DNA from 3 places in the Acidovorax temperans genome. Region 2 is predicted to be linked to each of the others. Evidence: riboswitches for the same ligand, from Rfam matches in the RefSeq annotation. Region 2 holds a riboswitch; each other region holds the start of a gene.
The links. Region 2 has a riboswitch for glycine ahead of PQV96_RS20065 (D-amino acid dehydrogenase). Riboswitches for the same ligand answer to the same signal wherever they lie in the genome.
Positions count from the first base shown of each region.

Region 1: another riboswitch for glycine. It lies ahead of gcvT (glycine cleavage system aminomethyltransferase GcvT); the one in region 2 lies ahead of PQV96_RS20065 (D-amino acid dehydrogenase).
Region 3: another riboswitch for glycine. It lies ahead of PQV96_RS03765 (D-amino acid dehydrogenase); the one in region 2 lies ahead of PQV96_RS20065 (D-amino acid dehydrogenase).

Region 1 covers NZ_CP117193.1:2,384,537-2,389,522, forward strand. The annotation lists gene PQV96_RS11240 (TRAP transporter substrate-binding protein) at 132-1,103, shown strand; gene PQV96_RS11245 (TRAP transporter small permease) at 1,184-1,678, shown strand; gene PQV96_RS11250 (TRAP transporter large permease) at 1,675-2,952, shown strand; glycine riboswitch at 2,961-3,066, shown strand; glycine riboswitch at 3,080-3,205, shown strand; gene gcvT (glycine cleavage system aminomethyltransferase GcvT) at 3,253-4,419, shown strand; gene gcvH (glycine cleavage system protein GcvH) at 4,526-4,900, shown strand.
Region 2 covers NZ_CP117193.1:4,266,897-4,271,882, forward strand. The annotation lists gene PQV96_RS20055 (AraC family transcriptional regulator) at 1-802, shown strand, start outside; partial or broken gene PQV96_RS20060 (amidohydrolase) at 805-1,718, shown strand; glycine riboswitch at 1,729-1,818, shown strand; glycine riboswitch at 1,819-1,931, shown strand; gene PQV96_RS20065 (D-amino acid dehydrogenase) at 1,993-3,267, shown strand; gene PQV96_RS20070 (trimeric intracellular cation channel family protein) at 3,385-4,023, opposite strand; gene PQV96_RS20075 (IS5 family transposase) at 4,387-4,986, opposite strand, start outside.
Region 3 covers NZ_CP117193.1:799,212-804,197, forward strand. The annotation lists partial or broken gene PQV96_RS03750 (GreA/GreB family elongation factor) at 155-641, shown strand; partial or broken gene PQV96_RS03755 (hypothetical protein) at 900-1,131, shown strand; gene PQV96_RS03760 (histidine phosphatase family protein) at 1,242-1,805, shown strand; glycine riboswitch at 1,965-2,053, shown strand; gene PQV96_RS03765 (D-amino acid dehydrogenase) at 2,218-3,525, shown strand; one part of gene PQV96_RS03770 (IS3 family transposase) at 3,630-4,552, opposite strand; one part of gene PQV96_RS03770 (IS3 family transposase) at 4,552-4,804, opposite strand; gene PQV96_RS03775 (HU family DNA-binding protein) at 4,974-4,986, opposite strand, start outside.

The DNA of each region.
Region 1 (4,986 bases), 1.9 Mb from region 2:
CTGCGCAGTTGCCCAGGCGACTGATAAGCACACTTACCAGCACAAACCCCGATGCTCTGGCGCGACGGAGGCCAACATAATGGAATTGAACCGGCGCGCCACCGTGGCTGCGCCCCACCACAGGAGACACCATGCAATTGACCAAACTCGTCGTCGGCCTGAGCCTTGCTTTGGGCTTTGTTGCCACAGCGGCCGCGCAGACCACCATGCGCATCAGCATCTCTGTCGCCCAGAACTCGCACCAGGGCGTGGCCATCGACACGTTTGCCAAGGAAGTGGAAAAGCGCACGGGCGGCCGCTACAAGGTTCAGACCTTCTACAACGGCGCACTGGGCGGTGAGCGCGAATCCATCGAAGCCGTGCAGTTGGGCACGCAAGAGCTGGCCTTCAGCTCCAGTGGCCCCATCCCCAACTTTGTGCCCGAGACCAAAATCCTCGACGTACCCTTCCTCTTCCGCGACAAGGCCCATGCCCGCGCGGTGCTCGATGGCCCCATCGGCCAAGAGCTGCTGGCCAAGTTCGACGCCAAGGGCTTCAAGGCCCTGGCCTGGGCAGAAAACGGCTTCCGTCACATGACGAACAGCAAGCGTTCGGTAAACGGCCCTGAAGACCTCAAGGGCCTGAAGATGCGCACCATGGAGAACCCCGTGCACATCGCCGCCTACAAGGGTTTTGGCATCATCACCACGCCCATGGCCTTCCCTGAAGTGTTCACTGCTCTGCAACAAGGCACCGTGGACGGCCAGGAGAACCCCCTGCCCGTGATCATCTCGGCCAAGTTCGACCAGGTGCAAAAGCACTTGACGCTGACGGGCCACGTCTACTCGCCCTGCATCTTCGTGATGAACAAGGCCGCGTTTGACAAGCTCAGCGCTGCAGACAAGCAGGCCTTCATCGACGCCGCCAAGGAAGGCACCAAGGCCAACCGCGCCCGTGTGGACGAAGACGACGCCAAGGGCGTGGCCGACCTGCGCGCCAAGGGCATGACCGTGGTGGACAACCCCGACAAGTCCAAGTTTGTGGCAGCCCTGGCCCCAGTGAATGCCGAGTTTGAAAAGCAATTCGGCAAGGCCACACTCGACAAGATCCGTGCCGTGAAGTAATCGCATGGAATCTTCGCGTTCGCTACACAAATCATAGCTAGTACCGCCCGTTGGCATTGCGCCAACGGGCTTTTTCGTTCATGAAAAAAACTTTTCTTCAATTAGAGCGGTGGACCACCGGCGCAGCCATGGCAGCGGCCTGCCTGATGCTGGCCATCGCCTCGTCGCTGGGCATGTTCCAGATCCTGATGCGCTTTGTGTTGGAGCAGCCTGCCGAGTGGACCGAGGTGCTCATCCGCTTCAGCCTGATCTGGATGGTGTTTCTGGCCATTCCCGCAGCCTTTCGCCAGGGGGCGATGGTGAGCGTGGACGTCCTCTACCGCTGGAGCCCGCCAGCCCTGCGCCGCGTGCTGGATGCGGTGGTGAGCCTGGCCGCACTGGCACTGATTGCGGTGATCGTCTGGTTTGGCTGGGACTACGCCAAGCGCGGCGGTGTGCAGACCATGGCGGGGCTGGAATCGGTGTCCATGTTCTGGGCCTATTTGGCGCTGCCCGTGGGTGGGCTGTTCAGCGCCGTAGGAATCATCGGCAACTGGGTTGACCCCCAACGCCAGGAACTGGAGACAGCGCAATGACCACCACCATGCTTTTCACCATGGTGTTGTGCTTTGCACTCACCGTCTCGGTGGCCGTGTCCATCGGGCTTGCGTCCATTCTGGGCATTCAGGTATCCAACGCCAACATGCTGATCTCGGTGAAGGAAATGTTCGCCTCGATCAACAAGTTTCCGCTGGCGGCCATTCCATTCTTCATCCTCGCAGGCAACCTGATGGAAACCGGCGGTATCTCACGCCGCCTGGTGGAATTTGCCAAGAGCATTGTGGGCGGCGTGCAAGGCGGCCTGCCCATGACCTGCGTGCTCACCTGCATGATCTTTGCGGCGGTGTCGGGCTCGTCGGTGGCCACCACGTTTGCGATTGGCGCCATTTTGATTCCTGCGCTCATCAAGCACGGCTACCCCACCAGCTACGCAGCAGCCCTGCAGGCCACCAGTGCCGAGCTGGGCGTGATCATTCCACCCTCCATCCCCATGATTCTTTACGGCGTGAGCGCCGAAGTGTCGATTGGCGAGCTGTTCATCGCGGGCTTTGGCCCCGGCATCCTCATCAGCCTGGCGCTGATGGCGTTTGTGTGGGTGTACTGCAAGATCAAAGGCTGGGGCAAGAACGATGGAGATGGGCGCCTGTCCTTTGGCAAGGCCACCTTGCAGGCGGGCTGGGCGCTGCTGATGCCCGTCATCATCCTGGGCGGCATCTATGGCGGCGTGTTCACCCCCACCGAAGCCTCGGCCGTGGCGGTGTTCTATGCACTCCTCGTGGGCGTGGTGATCTACCGCGAGATCAAGGTCAAAGACCTGTACGCCATCCTGCGCAAGTCGGCTCTCTCGTCGGCCGTGATCATGTTCATCATTGCCAACGCCGGGCTGTTCGCCTTCCTCATCACGCGCGCAGGTGTGCCCGATGCGATTGGCCGCTGGCTTGAAGCCGTGCTGCAGTCGCCCACCATGTTCCTGCTGGGGGTGAATGCTGCGCTGTTCATCATCGGCATGTTCATCGAGACCAGCGCCGCCATCATCGTGCTGGCGCCCATCCTTGCGCCGGTGGCGATGCACTTTGGTGTGGACCCGGTGCACTTCGGGCTCATCATGGTGGTGAATCTGGCGCTGGGCATGATCACGCCGCCCTTCGGCGTGAACTTGTTTGCGGCCTGCACGGTGGCCAGGATTTCGCTCGATCGCATCGTCGGCCACCTGCTGCCGTTCGTGGGCGTGATCCTGGTGTGCCTGCTGGTCATCACCTATGTGCCATCGATCTCGTTAGGGCTGCGCGACCTGGTCTACGCAAAGTAGGCTTACAATCGCGGCCGTCAGGAGAGAGTGCCCCACCTTCGATGAAGGCAGCGCGGCACCGCCGAAGGCGCAGGCAGCAGCCGAACGCTCAGGCAAAAGGACTGACAACCGCCCGCAGTGATGCGGGCGTTCCCTTGCTGGAGAGAGATGGCTCGCACAGTGCGTGATGAAGCCATCCACCGAAGGAGCAAACCGCACGGCCAGCCAAGGCGCTGCGGTGAATCTCTCAGGTAAAGCGGACAGCAGGGCAAATTCCGTAACCCACCGGGTTGCGGCCCCCATTTGCCCTGGAGTCATCCCATGTCCGCAGCCTCTTCCGCACCTGCCACGCCAGCCGCTCCCCTGCTCACCACACCGCTGAACGCCCTGCACATCAAACTGGGTGCCCGCATGGTGCCGTTTGCCGGTTACTCCATGCCCGTGCAGTACCCCGCTGGCCTGATGGCCGAGCACGTACACACCCGCACCGCTGCAGGCCTGTTCGACGTGTCGCACATGGGCCAGCTCAAGCTCATCGGAGCGGATGCTGCTGCCGCGTTTGAAACCCTGATGCCCGTGGACGTGATCGACCTGCCCGTGGGCAAGCAGCGTTACGGCCTGCTGCTGACCGACGAAGGCACCATCATCGACGACCTGATGTTTTTCAACCAGGGCGTGGTGGATGGCGAGCCTACGCTGTTCGTCATCGTGAATGGCGCGTGCAAGGTGGGTGACATTGCCCACATCCAGGCGCGCATCGGCCAGCGCTGCAAAGTGGTGCCCATGCCCGACCACGCGCTGCTGGCGCTGCAAGGCCCGCAGGCAGCCACGGCCCTCGCCCGCCTGGCACCCGGTGTGGAAAAGCTGGTGTTCATGACCGGTGGCGCATTCAGCATCGCAGGCTGCGACTGCTTTGTAACCCGCAGCGGCTACACCGGTGAAGACGGTTTTGAAATCTCGGTGCCCGCCGCACAGGCCGACACCCTGGCCCGCGCCCTGCTGGCCCAGCCCGAAGTCAAGCCCATTGGCCTGGGCGCTCGCAACTCGCTGCGCCTGGAAGCCGGCTTGTGCCTGTATGGCAACGACATCGACACCACCACCACGCCCCCTGAAGCTGCGCTGAACTGGGCCATTCAGAAGGTGCGCCGCACCGGTGGTGCCCGTGCAGGCGGCTTCCCCGGCGCCGACAAGGTGCTGGCCCAGATCGACAACCCCGCCACGCTGCCACGCAAGCGCGTGGGCCTGGTGGCGCTGGAGCGCGTGCCCGTGCGCGAACACACCGAACTGCAAAGCGAAGGCGGCCAGAAGATTGGCGAAGTGACCAGCGGCCTGCTGGGCCCCACCGTGAACGAACCCATCGCCATCGGCTATGTCACACCCGCCTTCGCAGCGGTGGGCACACGCGTCAACGCCATGGTGCGCGGCAAGGCCGTGCCCATGGAAGTGCGCGCCATGCCTTTCGTGCCCGCCAACTACTTCCGCGGATAAGCAGCCCAGCGCGCCCCCACCGGGCGCAGAACGGCCCGCCACAAAACGGGCCAAGCCGCTTACATTGCAGATTCCTAAACTTTTTCAATTGCTTGAGGAGCTCCCCATGACCGTCAAATTCTCCAAAGACCACGAGTGGATCAACGCTGCTGATGCCAACGCCGCTGTGGTGGGCATCACCGTGCATGCGCAAGACGCGCTGGGCGACGTGGTGTTTGTGGACCTGCCCGAAGTGGGCAAGACCTTCGCGCAAGGCGAAGTGGCTGGCGTGGTCGAGTCGGTGAAAGCCGCTGCAGACGTGTACATGCCCGTCACCGGCGAAATCGTGGAAGTGAACGAAGCCCTGCGCGCAGACCCATCCCTTGCCAACAGCGACCCGCTCAACGCTGGCTGGTTCTTCAAGGTCAAGCTGGCAGACGCTGCACAGCTCAACGACCTGATGGACGAAACCGCCTACAGCGCATTCGCTGCCAGCGCCTGATTCTTTCACTATAAAAATCATAGCTGCCAGCGCTTATTCCTGAAGCCTTCAGAGCCAAAAACCTCTGAAACAGGAACCACACAGCG
Region 2 (4,986 bases):
CTCGGTGCCCAGCGCACGCGTGTTCTATTCGGGCAACCTGTGCCAGATCTCCGCCTTTGAGGCCGAAGCTCATGTGGGCCATGTGCATTTGATGCGCAGGGGCACCATGAGCGTGATCGACCGGCATGGGCGCGCCAGCAGGGTTGAAGAGCCCAGTTTGTTGTTTTTCCCGCAGAGTTCTGCCCACCGGCTGGTGCCCGATAGCGCCGACGGTGTTGACCTGGTGTGTGCGTCTGTCGATCTGGGCGACGAGGCCCGAGGCGCGCTGATCTCTGCCATGCCCGAGGTGCTGGTGATTCCGCTGAACCAGTCGTCCAGTCTTTCACCCGCGTTGGACCTGTTGTTCCAGGAAGCCTTTGACGAAAAGTGTGGTCGGCAAGCTGCGCTGGACCTGTTGATGGAATACCTGCTCATCTTGTTGCTGCGCCACCTGCTTGACATTTCATCGGTCACCACCGGCATCCTGGCGGCGCTGGGCGACCCACGTTTGTCCAAAGCGGTCACGTCCATGCACGACCGGCCCGGCCATGCATGGACGCTGGAATCGTTGGCCGAAACCGCAGGCATGTCGCGCGCACGCTTTGCCAATCACTTTCGAGAGGTGTCGGGCCTGACCGCGCTCGACTACCTCACGGCCTGGCGCATCACAGTAGTCAAGGGTTTGCTCAAACGAGGCAAGCCGCTCAAGTCCATTGCGCCCATGGTGGGTTACGCCAGCGCTGTAGCGCTTACCCGCGCTTTCACCCACCGCGTCGGCATGCCGCCACTTGCCTGGCTGCAAACGCACACCGATCAGGACTGAGGCTGCCCCATGCCAGTTGCCATGCGGGTTTGATGCATGCCTGCGGCCACGACGGACACACCGCAATGCTGCTGGCTGCGGCCGAACATATTGCAAAGTCCACCACGTTTGATGGCACGCTGAATTTGATCTTTCAGCCCGCTGAAGAAAGCTTGGGGGGGCGCGCAAGATGATTGAAGACGGCCTGTTTGACCGCTTCCCCTGCGACGCAATCTTTGCCATGCACAACCTGCCGGGCTTTCGGCCAGGTCAGTTGTTATTGCGCGAAGGCGCAACCATGGCGTCCAGCGAAAACATTCTGGTGCACATTGAAGGTAAAGGCGGCCATGGTGCCATGCCGCACCAGAGTGCTGACCCGGTCGTTGCGGGTTCGGCAATTGTCATGGCGCTACAAACCATCGTTTCACGCAACGTACCCCCACTGCACATGGCCGTGATCACGGTCGGCTCTTTTCAGTCGGGTGTGGTCAACAACGTCATCCCCCAAAACGCCACGTTAAAGCTTAGCGTACGGGCGCTGGATCGGGATGTGCGAGAGTTGTTGCGCAATCGCATTGTGGAGCTCGTTGAGTTACAGGCGAAAAGTTTTGGCGTGACCGCAAAAGTCGAGTTTTTGCCCGGTTACCCGGTGCTGGTCAATACCCCTATTGAGACGGGAATAGCCCGCGAAGTGGCGGTGGCGTTGGTAGGCGCAGATAACGTGGTGCTCCAAACTGAACCGCTCACCGCCAGTGAAGACTTCGCCTACATGCTCGACAAAGTGCCAGGCAGCTATCTATTCATCGGGAATGGCGATGCAACTAACGGAGGTCACGGGGCCTGCATGGTGCACAACCCCAATTACGATTTTGAAGACCGCAACATACCTGTGGGTGCTGCGTTCTGGGTCGCGTTGACTGAGCGCTTTCTGGCGTAGTTTTTTTATGAAATTCAGATCGGGAGAGATCGCGTTAAATCGCGACGCCGAAGGAGCAACCACCCCGGAAACTCTCAGGCAAAAGGACCGGTTTGAATCGTTGATATCTCTGAAGAGTTGCTGGTCTTAGTCACCCGGCACACCGCAGGAGCAAGTGGTTGCATTGAACACGATGGACCACGAATCTCTCAGGTTCTAAACAGAGGGGGTGCACCAGCCATGCACAGGGCTTGTTGGTGCTCAACACTTTGACGTTTTTGAAAGCTCATTCACTATGAAAACAATCGCAGTTATTGGCGGCGGCATCACGGGCGTCACAACAGCTTATGCCTTGGCAAAACGCGGCTTTTCCGTTACCTTGTTTGAACGCCATCGCTATGCTGCGATGGAAACATCATTCGCAAACGGAGGGCAACTCTCTGCATCTAATGCAGAAGTTTGGACGCATTGGTCCACCATCCTCAAAGGGCTAAAGTGGATGCTCAAAAGTGATGCGCCGCTGCTGGTCAACCCAGCACCTACGTGGCACAAACTCTCCTGGTTTGCAGAGTTCATTGCTGCGATGCCCCATTACGAGCGCAACACGGTTGAGACAGCTCGCTTAGCAGTCGCAGCCCGCAAACACTTGTTTACTTGGGCGCAGGAAGAAGGCATTGATTTCGACCTGAAGAAGGAAGGCATCCTGCACATTTACCGTGACAAAAAAGGGTTCGACCATGCAGGCAAAGTGTCAGTCATGCTGGCCAAGGGGGGCCTACCTCGCTATGCCGTGACCCCAGCTGAAATGAAAGCCATCGAGCCGACATTGGCAGGCACCTACTACGGTGGCTACTTCACTGAGAGCGATTCCACGGGAGACATTCACAAATTCACCAATGGACTAGCAAATGCGGCATCACGACTCGGCGTGCACACGCTGTATGGTCAAGATGTGACGTCGATTCAAAGCGATGGCCAACAAGCTGTCATCACCGTGACACAACAAGACGCCACCCCAAGCCTGCATACCTTTGATAGCGTGGTGGTGTGTGCAGGAGTGGGCAGCCGTGACTTTGCAGCTCAGCTAGGCGATCGCGTGAACATCTACCCCGTCAAAGGCTACTCCATCACCGTCAACTTGAACGATGAAGAAAGTCAATTGGGTGCCCCCACCGTGAGCTTACTGGATGACGAAACCAAGTTGGTCACCAGCCGCTTAGGCCTCAACCGTTTCCGCGTTGCAGGCACTGCCGAATTCAATGGCGTGAACCGTGACATTCGCGCAGACCGCATCCGCCCATTGATTGAATGGGTGGAACAATGTTTTCCCCGCGTTAACACACGCTCTGTAGTGCCTTGGGCAGGCTTGCGCCCTATGATGCCCAACATGATGCCTCGGGTGGGTCAAGGTAGAACTCCCAATGTTTTTTACAACACCGGGCATGGGCACTTGGGTTGGACGTTATCAGCCGTGACAGCTGAGCTGGTGTCAGACACCATCGTCAAAGCTGCAGCAAAGAAATCAGGATATTCAATGAACTTGCATGCAGTTGCTGCTGGCAACATTTAGAGTTCAAAATAATAAGCAGTAGGGGTCTTGCGGCTCTCTACTGCTTTTTTTCTTAACTTAGTTGGTGATTTTCTAAAAAATTAAACAACCTCATCATTGGTTATAGTTTTTTAACATTCAAGCCCGCCAAGCCGGCAGTTGCCAGTTGCGCCACAGTGCCAGTGCGCGAAGGCACACAGTAACAAATAAGCACCCCAGTAAGGCCATCCAGTCTGGAGCATCTAATGTCCAAAGGACCACGTAAGTCCAGCCACCAGCAAAAGAACACACCGCGTAGGGGCGGTGGTCTTTGAAAGCCGTGGGAATTTCATTGCAAACCATGTCACGCAGCACACCACCAAAAACACCCGTGATCAGGCCCATTAAGACGGCGACTACTGGCGGCATGAGTGACTGCAAGGCGAGGTGAACTCCCGTCGCAGTAAATAGTCCCAAGCCCAGCGCGTCGGGCCAGAGTATTGTTCTTTCAGTTACTTCAAAATGCCGCTGTCGCATGAAGACCATAGCAAATACGCACAAGGCCAATACGCCCCAAAGCATTTCGGTATGTTGCACCCAAAAAAACGGGCGTTGATCAAGCAGCAAGTCGCGCAAGGTGCCACCTCCAAAAGCTGCCAGAAAAGCCACAACACAAATGCCCACCGCATCGAGCTTTTTACCCGCAGCTTTCATCAGTCCAGACAACGCAAATGCAGCGGTCGCTAACAACTCGACTATCAAATGTAGGGTGTCCCCCCATGATTGAAGTAAATACATTGAAAATTTATGTCACCAATTTAAAGTTTTCATAGCTAAAGCAAATTCAATCGCACTGTAAATTCCACGTTTTTAATTTTATAGGCTACTGGTCTACAACAGTTCGACTTTAAAAATTGAGCTCGAATAATTAGGGCTGTCACAGTTCGATGTCAGTGCATGGTCTCAAAAAAATTTTTTTGATTCGCGCACTAAGCAAAGCGTCTAAGGATGTCCTGAACAACTCGGATTAGTAAGTGCTACCGGTCCGTTTTTTTAGATGGCGCAATTGCAGCCGTTTTGCTCGCGTCTTCGCGCCATTTCTCACGCCATTTCTGGTCATTCGCGCCGCTTTTGCGGCCTCTGGCCTGTTTGCAGACGCACTCATCCCTGCGCCGCCAGCAGTTGGTGGCGCACCATCCACAGGTTCGATAGTGCAAACAGCGTCTTGAGCTGCAACGTGTTCTTCTTGAGCCCCCGGTAACGCACCTTGGTATAGCCAAACTGTCGTTTGATCACCCTGAAGGGGTGTTCCACCTTGGCCCGGATGCTGGCCTTGATCTTCTCCACTTGGTCTATGAGCGCATCAACGGGGTTGTTCTCTTTGTCCAGCTCTTTGCGTTTGCCTGGGCGCATCGCCACATGCCAAGTGACGTCTTTGCTGGCATCGGGGCGCTTGTGTGCGCCTTGGTAGCCCGCATCCCCAAAGACGTCTGTCTCCTGACCATGGAGCAAACTGTTGCCTTCCACCACATCAGACACGTTGCCCGAGGTGCCGATGACGGTGTGCACCAGCCCAGAGTCCGCGTCCACGCCGATATGGGCCTTCATGCCAAAGTGCCACTCGTTGCCCTTTTGGCTGGAGTGCATCTCTGGATCGCGCTTTCTGCCCTTGTTCTTGGTGGAACTCGGTGCTGCAATCAAGGTGGCATCCACGGCTGTTCCGGCCTTGAGCAGCAAGCCCTGGGCTGCCAGCAGATCATT
Region 3 (4,986 bases), 1.0 Mb from region 2:
TTGCGTCATTGAAGCAGTCGCCCAAAGTTAATGTTCAGCCTTTGGGATAACAGAAGCGTTTCCATCCCAGTCTGCCAGCCCAAGTATCAACGGCGGGCGGAGCCCTTCATAATTACGAGTTGCCTTCGCTTGTTTGAGATGCCTATCTTTCATCATGGATAAATTCTTGCTGCGGCAGCAAGTGCTGGAGCGACTAGCCGAGGACCTGCTGGAGGTTGAAGAGGCAGTGCGAGTGGCCCATGAGGCGGCGACCCACGAAGAAAACATCGCCGAGAACAAATACGACACGTTGGGGCTCGAAGCCGCTTACCTTGCGACCGAGCCAAGCTCGACGCGCAGAAGCCATCCGCCATGCGATGGCCCATTGGCGCCAGTTCCATCCGCGCCCCTATGACGCCAATCAAGGCATACAAATCGGTGCGCTGGTTTGCTTGGTCGATGCAAACGATAAGCAGCAGCTGCAGCTTTTTCTCGGTCCGGAAGGCGGCAGTATGAAGTTGGTGAGCGGGGCTCACCTCGTTCAGGTCATTAGTAGCGAAGCACCTTTGGGCAAGGCCATGCTGGGTAAATGCGAAGGTGATGAGGTCTCGATACAGGTCTCTCCCCACCAACAGCAGTTTGAGGTGCTACGGGTTCACTGAGCCGAAAGGCTGTTTCGCACTGTAGGAGTCTTGACGGTTCAGGCAGACCGTGCAGTCCGCAAGCGGAACTTGCTGTTGGAAGCATTCCGCTAACGAACGCTATTTGCTGCGCTGTCGCTATTAGGCAGCAACAAGGTGTCGCTGGTGAGTTCACGAATCTAGCGTGTCCGCGCTCTGGCAGAGCAGGACGCAGGGGCGCATGGATGCGAGCTCGCTGTTGATGAGGTTATTTGGTGCGAACCATTGGAGTTTCTCAGAATGATTGATTGGGTTCCGGTAGCTTTCCTGACGTTCAAGGTTCTTATCTTTGGCGCCTGCATGTTTTTTGCCATCAAGTGGCATTACGACCAGGGCAAGAAGGTGATGGATAGGCGCGCCCTGATACGCAGGGGTAGCAAGTTTTTCGCCATCTTCATACTGGCGCTTGTGTGTGTTGGCCTTAACGTTCGGCCTTTCCTGGAAGCTTGGTATGGATTTGCGGCTCCCCTGACGGAAAAATATGGTCGGTTGGTATCCAGTCCTGAGACGGGCCCTCAATCAGGCAGATGCGGATCGGCGATGCCAGGTCGTTTTGAGGCCCCAACGCTGGAGCATGAAAAAATGGATCGACGCGCATGGCTGATCGGGTCGGGTTTGTGTGTTCTGGGGCGTACCGCCTTTGGAGCGCCATCGGCGCCGTCTCTTGCCATGATGGCGCGTGAGGGCGGTGTACTGCTGATTCGCCACACCAGTACCGAGCCGGGGGTGGGCGATCCGCCAGGCTTTACCTTGGGTCAATGCAGTTCACAGCGCAATTTGTCCGAAGCCGGCCGGGCTGAGGCTGTGGACATCGGTGCCTGGTTTAGGCAGCATGGGTTGGAGCCCCGGGCGGTGTTGAGCAGCCAGTGGTGCCGTTGCCAAGACACAGCCCGGCTGGCCTTTGGCCGTCATGAAGACTGGCTCGCACTGAACTCCACTTTTGCTATACAAGACCAGCAAGCGCCGCAGCTCCAGATGCTGCGCAGGCGTCTACGGCAGTTCCCCTCGGGCTCGCTGGAGGTGTGGGTCACGCACCAAGTGACCATGATCGGTCTGACGGGGGCCTACCCTGCCATGGGAGAGGGCTTCCTCGTGGACGCGGGGGGTACGCTGCAGGCTCGCGGGCTGATGCGGTCTGGCAGCTGAAGATGTTGAAGGCCTGCTTCTGAATGGCTTCGATTTTTTGTAATGCCCGTTGCGCAGCCAGTACTCCTGGCCGTCAAATGCTTTGGTCGGGCGTCTATGCATGGGGCTCTAGGGTTGTCCCCCTTTTGCTGACTGCACAGCTCTGCTAGTCTGTACACCTCGCACGAACCGGGAGAGACCGCGCATGTCGCGGCGCCGAAGGAGCAACCGCCCCGGAAACTCTCAGGCAAAAGGACCGGTTCGCTGCAACAACTCTGAAGAGTGTTTTGGCCTCGTCCGCCGAAACCGCCGCAGGAGCAAGCCCACTACGCACGCGTTGCTGGGTGAATCTCTCAGGCTCCAAACAGAGGGGGCGCCTGCCGTGCATGGTGTGCTGCAGGCCTCGTCTTCCCTCGACGTTTGGAGTATTTCCATGAAGAGTCTTGCCGTTATCGGCGGTGGTATCACTGGCGTTACCACTGCCTACGCCCTTGCCCGCCGCGGCTTCACCGTCACCTTGCTGGAGCGGCACCGCTATGCCGCGATGGAAACATCGTTTGCCAATGGTGGCCAGCTTTCTGCCTCCAATGCCGAAACCTGGACGCATCCCTCAACCCTGGTCAAAGGCTTGAAGTGGATGCTGCGCAGTGATGCGCCGTTGCTGGTCAACCCACGGCCCAGCTGGCACAAGATCTCTTGGTTCGCCGAGTTCATCGCCAGCATTCCGCGCTACGAAGCCAACACCGTCGAGACAGCCCGACTGGCCATCGCCGCGCGCGAGCACTTGTTCGTCTGGGCTGAGGCCGAGGGTATTGCGTTTGACCACCGGCGCGAAGGCATCTTGCACATCTACCGCGACCGCAAGGGCTTTGAGCACGCTGGACGCGTCTCGAAACTGCTGGCCGCCGGAGGTCTGGAGCGCCGGGCCGTGACGCCGCAGGAGATGTCGGCCATCGAGCCCACGCTGGCGGGTAGCTACTACGGCGGCTACTACACCGAGAGTGATTCCACCGGTGACATTCATCGGTTCACACAGGGCTTGGCGCAGGCTTGTGAGCGCCTGGGCGTGAACTGCCTGTACGGCCAGGACGTGCTGTCGGTGCGCAGCAACGGCAGCGAAGCCCGTATCGAACTGAAAGGGCCCGAGGGCGTCACAGAGCAGAGCTATGACGGCGTCGTGGTTTGTGCCGGTGTTGGCAGCCGTGCTTTGGCCAGCCAACTGGGCGACCGGGTGAATGTGTACCCCGTCAAGGGCTATTCCATCACCGTGAATTTGCTGGATGAGGCCAGCCGCCGAGCTGCACCCACGGTCAGCCTGCTGGACGACGAGACCAAGCTGGTGACCAGCCGTTTGGGTGAAGACCGCTTCAGGGTGGCAGGCACCGCCGAGTTCAATGGCGTCAACCGCGACATCCGCGCTGATCGCATCCGGCCGTTGGTGGACTGGGTGCAGCAGTGCTTCCCTGGAGTGTCTACCCGGCAGGTCGTGCCTTGGGCTGGTTTGCGTCCGATGATGCCTGACATGCATGCCGAAGGTAGGCCGTGGCCGCCAGGCCAACGTTTTCTACAACACCGGCCATGGACACTTGGGATGGACCCTCAGCGCTGCGACTGCAGACCTGCTGGGGGAACTGGTTGCAGGCGCTGCCGCGCCGTCCAGTGTGCGCTTGCCGGTGACCGCTGCGGCGGCCTGAGGCGGCCCCTTCTTCGGAGGTTGGAGGCCCGATGGGCTATTGGCTAGCTGGCAGAGTTGTCCCAGGATTCGCCAGCTCGCTTTGCCGAGCTTGACTTTCTTCAGGGCGGGGATGACCTTGCCCCTGTTTCGTGTATTTCTTAACCCACGATTCACGCGGCCTTTTTACGCTGTGCCTCGTACCAGCGTTGTTCGTACTGCATCGGGCTGAGGTAGCCCAGCGAGGAATGCAACCTGCGGTGATTGTAGAAGGCCATCCAGTCCATCACGCCCTGCCTGGCTTGCTCACGGGTAGCGAATTTGCACCCATGTACGCTGGCTGTTTTCAGCCGCCCCCAGAAGCTTTCCGTCGGTGCGTTGTCCCAGCAGTTGCCCTTCCTGCTCATCGATGAACGCATGCCCCAGTCCTTCAGTGCGCCCTGGACCTCGTGGCTGCAATACTGGCTGCCCCGGCCGCTATGGAATATCAGACCGGGTTGTGGCCGGCGACGCCACCACGCCATGGTCAGCGCGTCCTTGACCAGGCTGGCCTGCATGTGCGACTGCAGGCTCCAGCCCACCACCTGGCGGCTAAACAGGTCGATGACGGCGGCCAGATACAGCCAGCCTTCGTCGGTTTGGATGTAGGTGATGTCGCCACTCCAGAGCTGGTTGGGAGCTTCAGGGTTGAAGCGCCGCTGCAGCAGGTCAGGTGCCACCGGCAGGCTGTGGCGGCTGTCGGTGGTGACCACGAACTTGCGCTTCGTTTTGGCCTTGATGCCATGCTGCTGCATGAGCTTGCGAACCCGGTCTTTGCCCACCCGGATGCCTCGGGCCACAAGCTCCTTGTGCATGCGTGGCCAGCCGTATTTGCCCTTGACCTCGGCGTGGATGGCACGGATGTGCGCCAGCAGGGCTTCATCGCTGTGGAGTCGGCCATGACCATCCTCTCGCCGGCGCAGTCCGTTGAAGTACCCGCTGGCGCTGACCTCCAGCACCCCGCAGGACACGCTCACCGGGTAACGGTACTTCATTTGGTCAATCCAGGCGTACCTCGCAGCGTGTCCTGCGCGAAGTACGCCGCGGCTTTTTTTGCGATGTCGCGCTCCATGCGAAGGCGAGCATTCTCGGCGCGCAGCCGGGCAATCTCCATCTGCTCGGGCGAGACTTTGGTCGCCTTGTCGGCGCTGCCAACGTCGTCCAGCTCTCCCTTGGATGACAGTCGCACCCAGTTGCCCAGACTGGCCTTGGGAATGCCCAGCACCTTGGCCACCACCGCAATCGCCTGGCCAGCTCGCACCTGCCGAACAGCCTCCAGTTTGAACTCCCGCGTGTACTGCGCACGCACTTGCTTGTCACTCGTTGCTCAACTCCTTGTCGGTATTTTCAACAAGGGTCAAGAACTCCACTTTTCAGGGGCAACCTCACATGAGACTTGCCTAGGCTGCCGGGCAATAAAAAACCGCCAATGTGGCTAGGCATTGGCGGTTGCATATCGCTAGCAATGCGGCAGAGATTTATTTGCCTGCC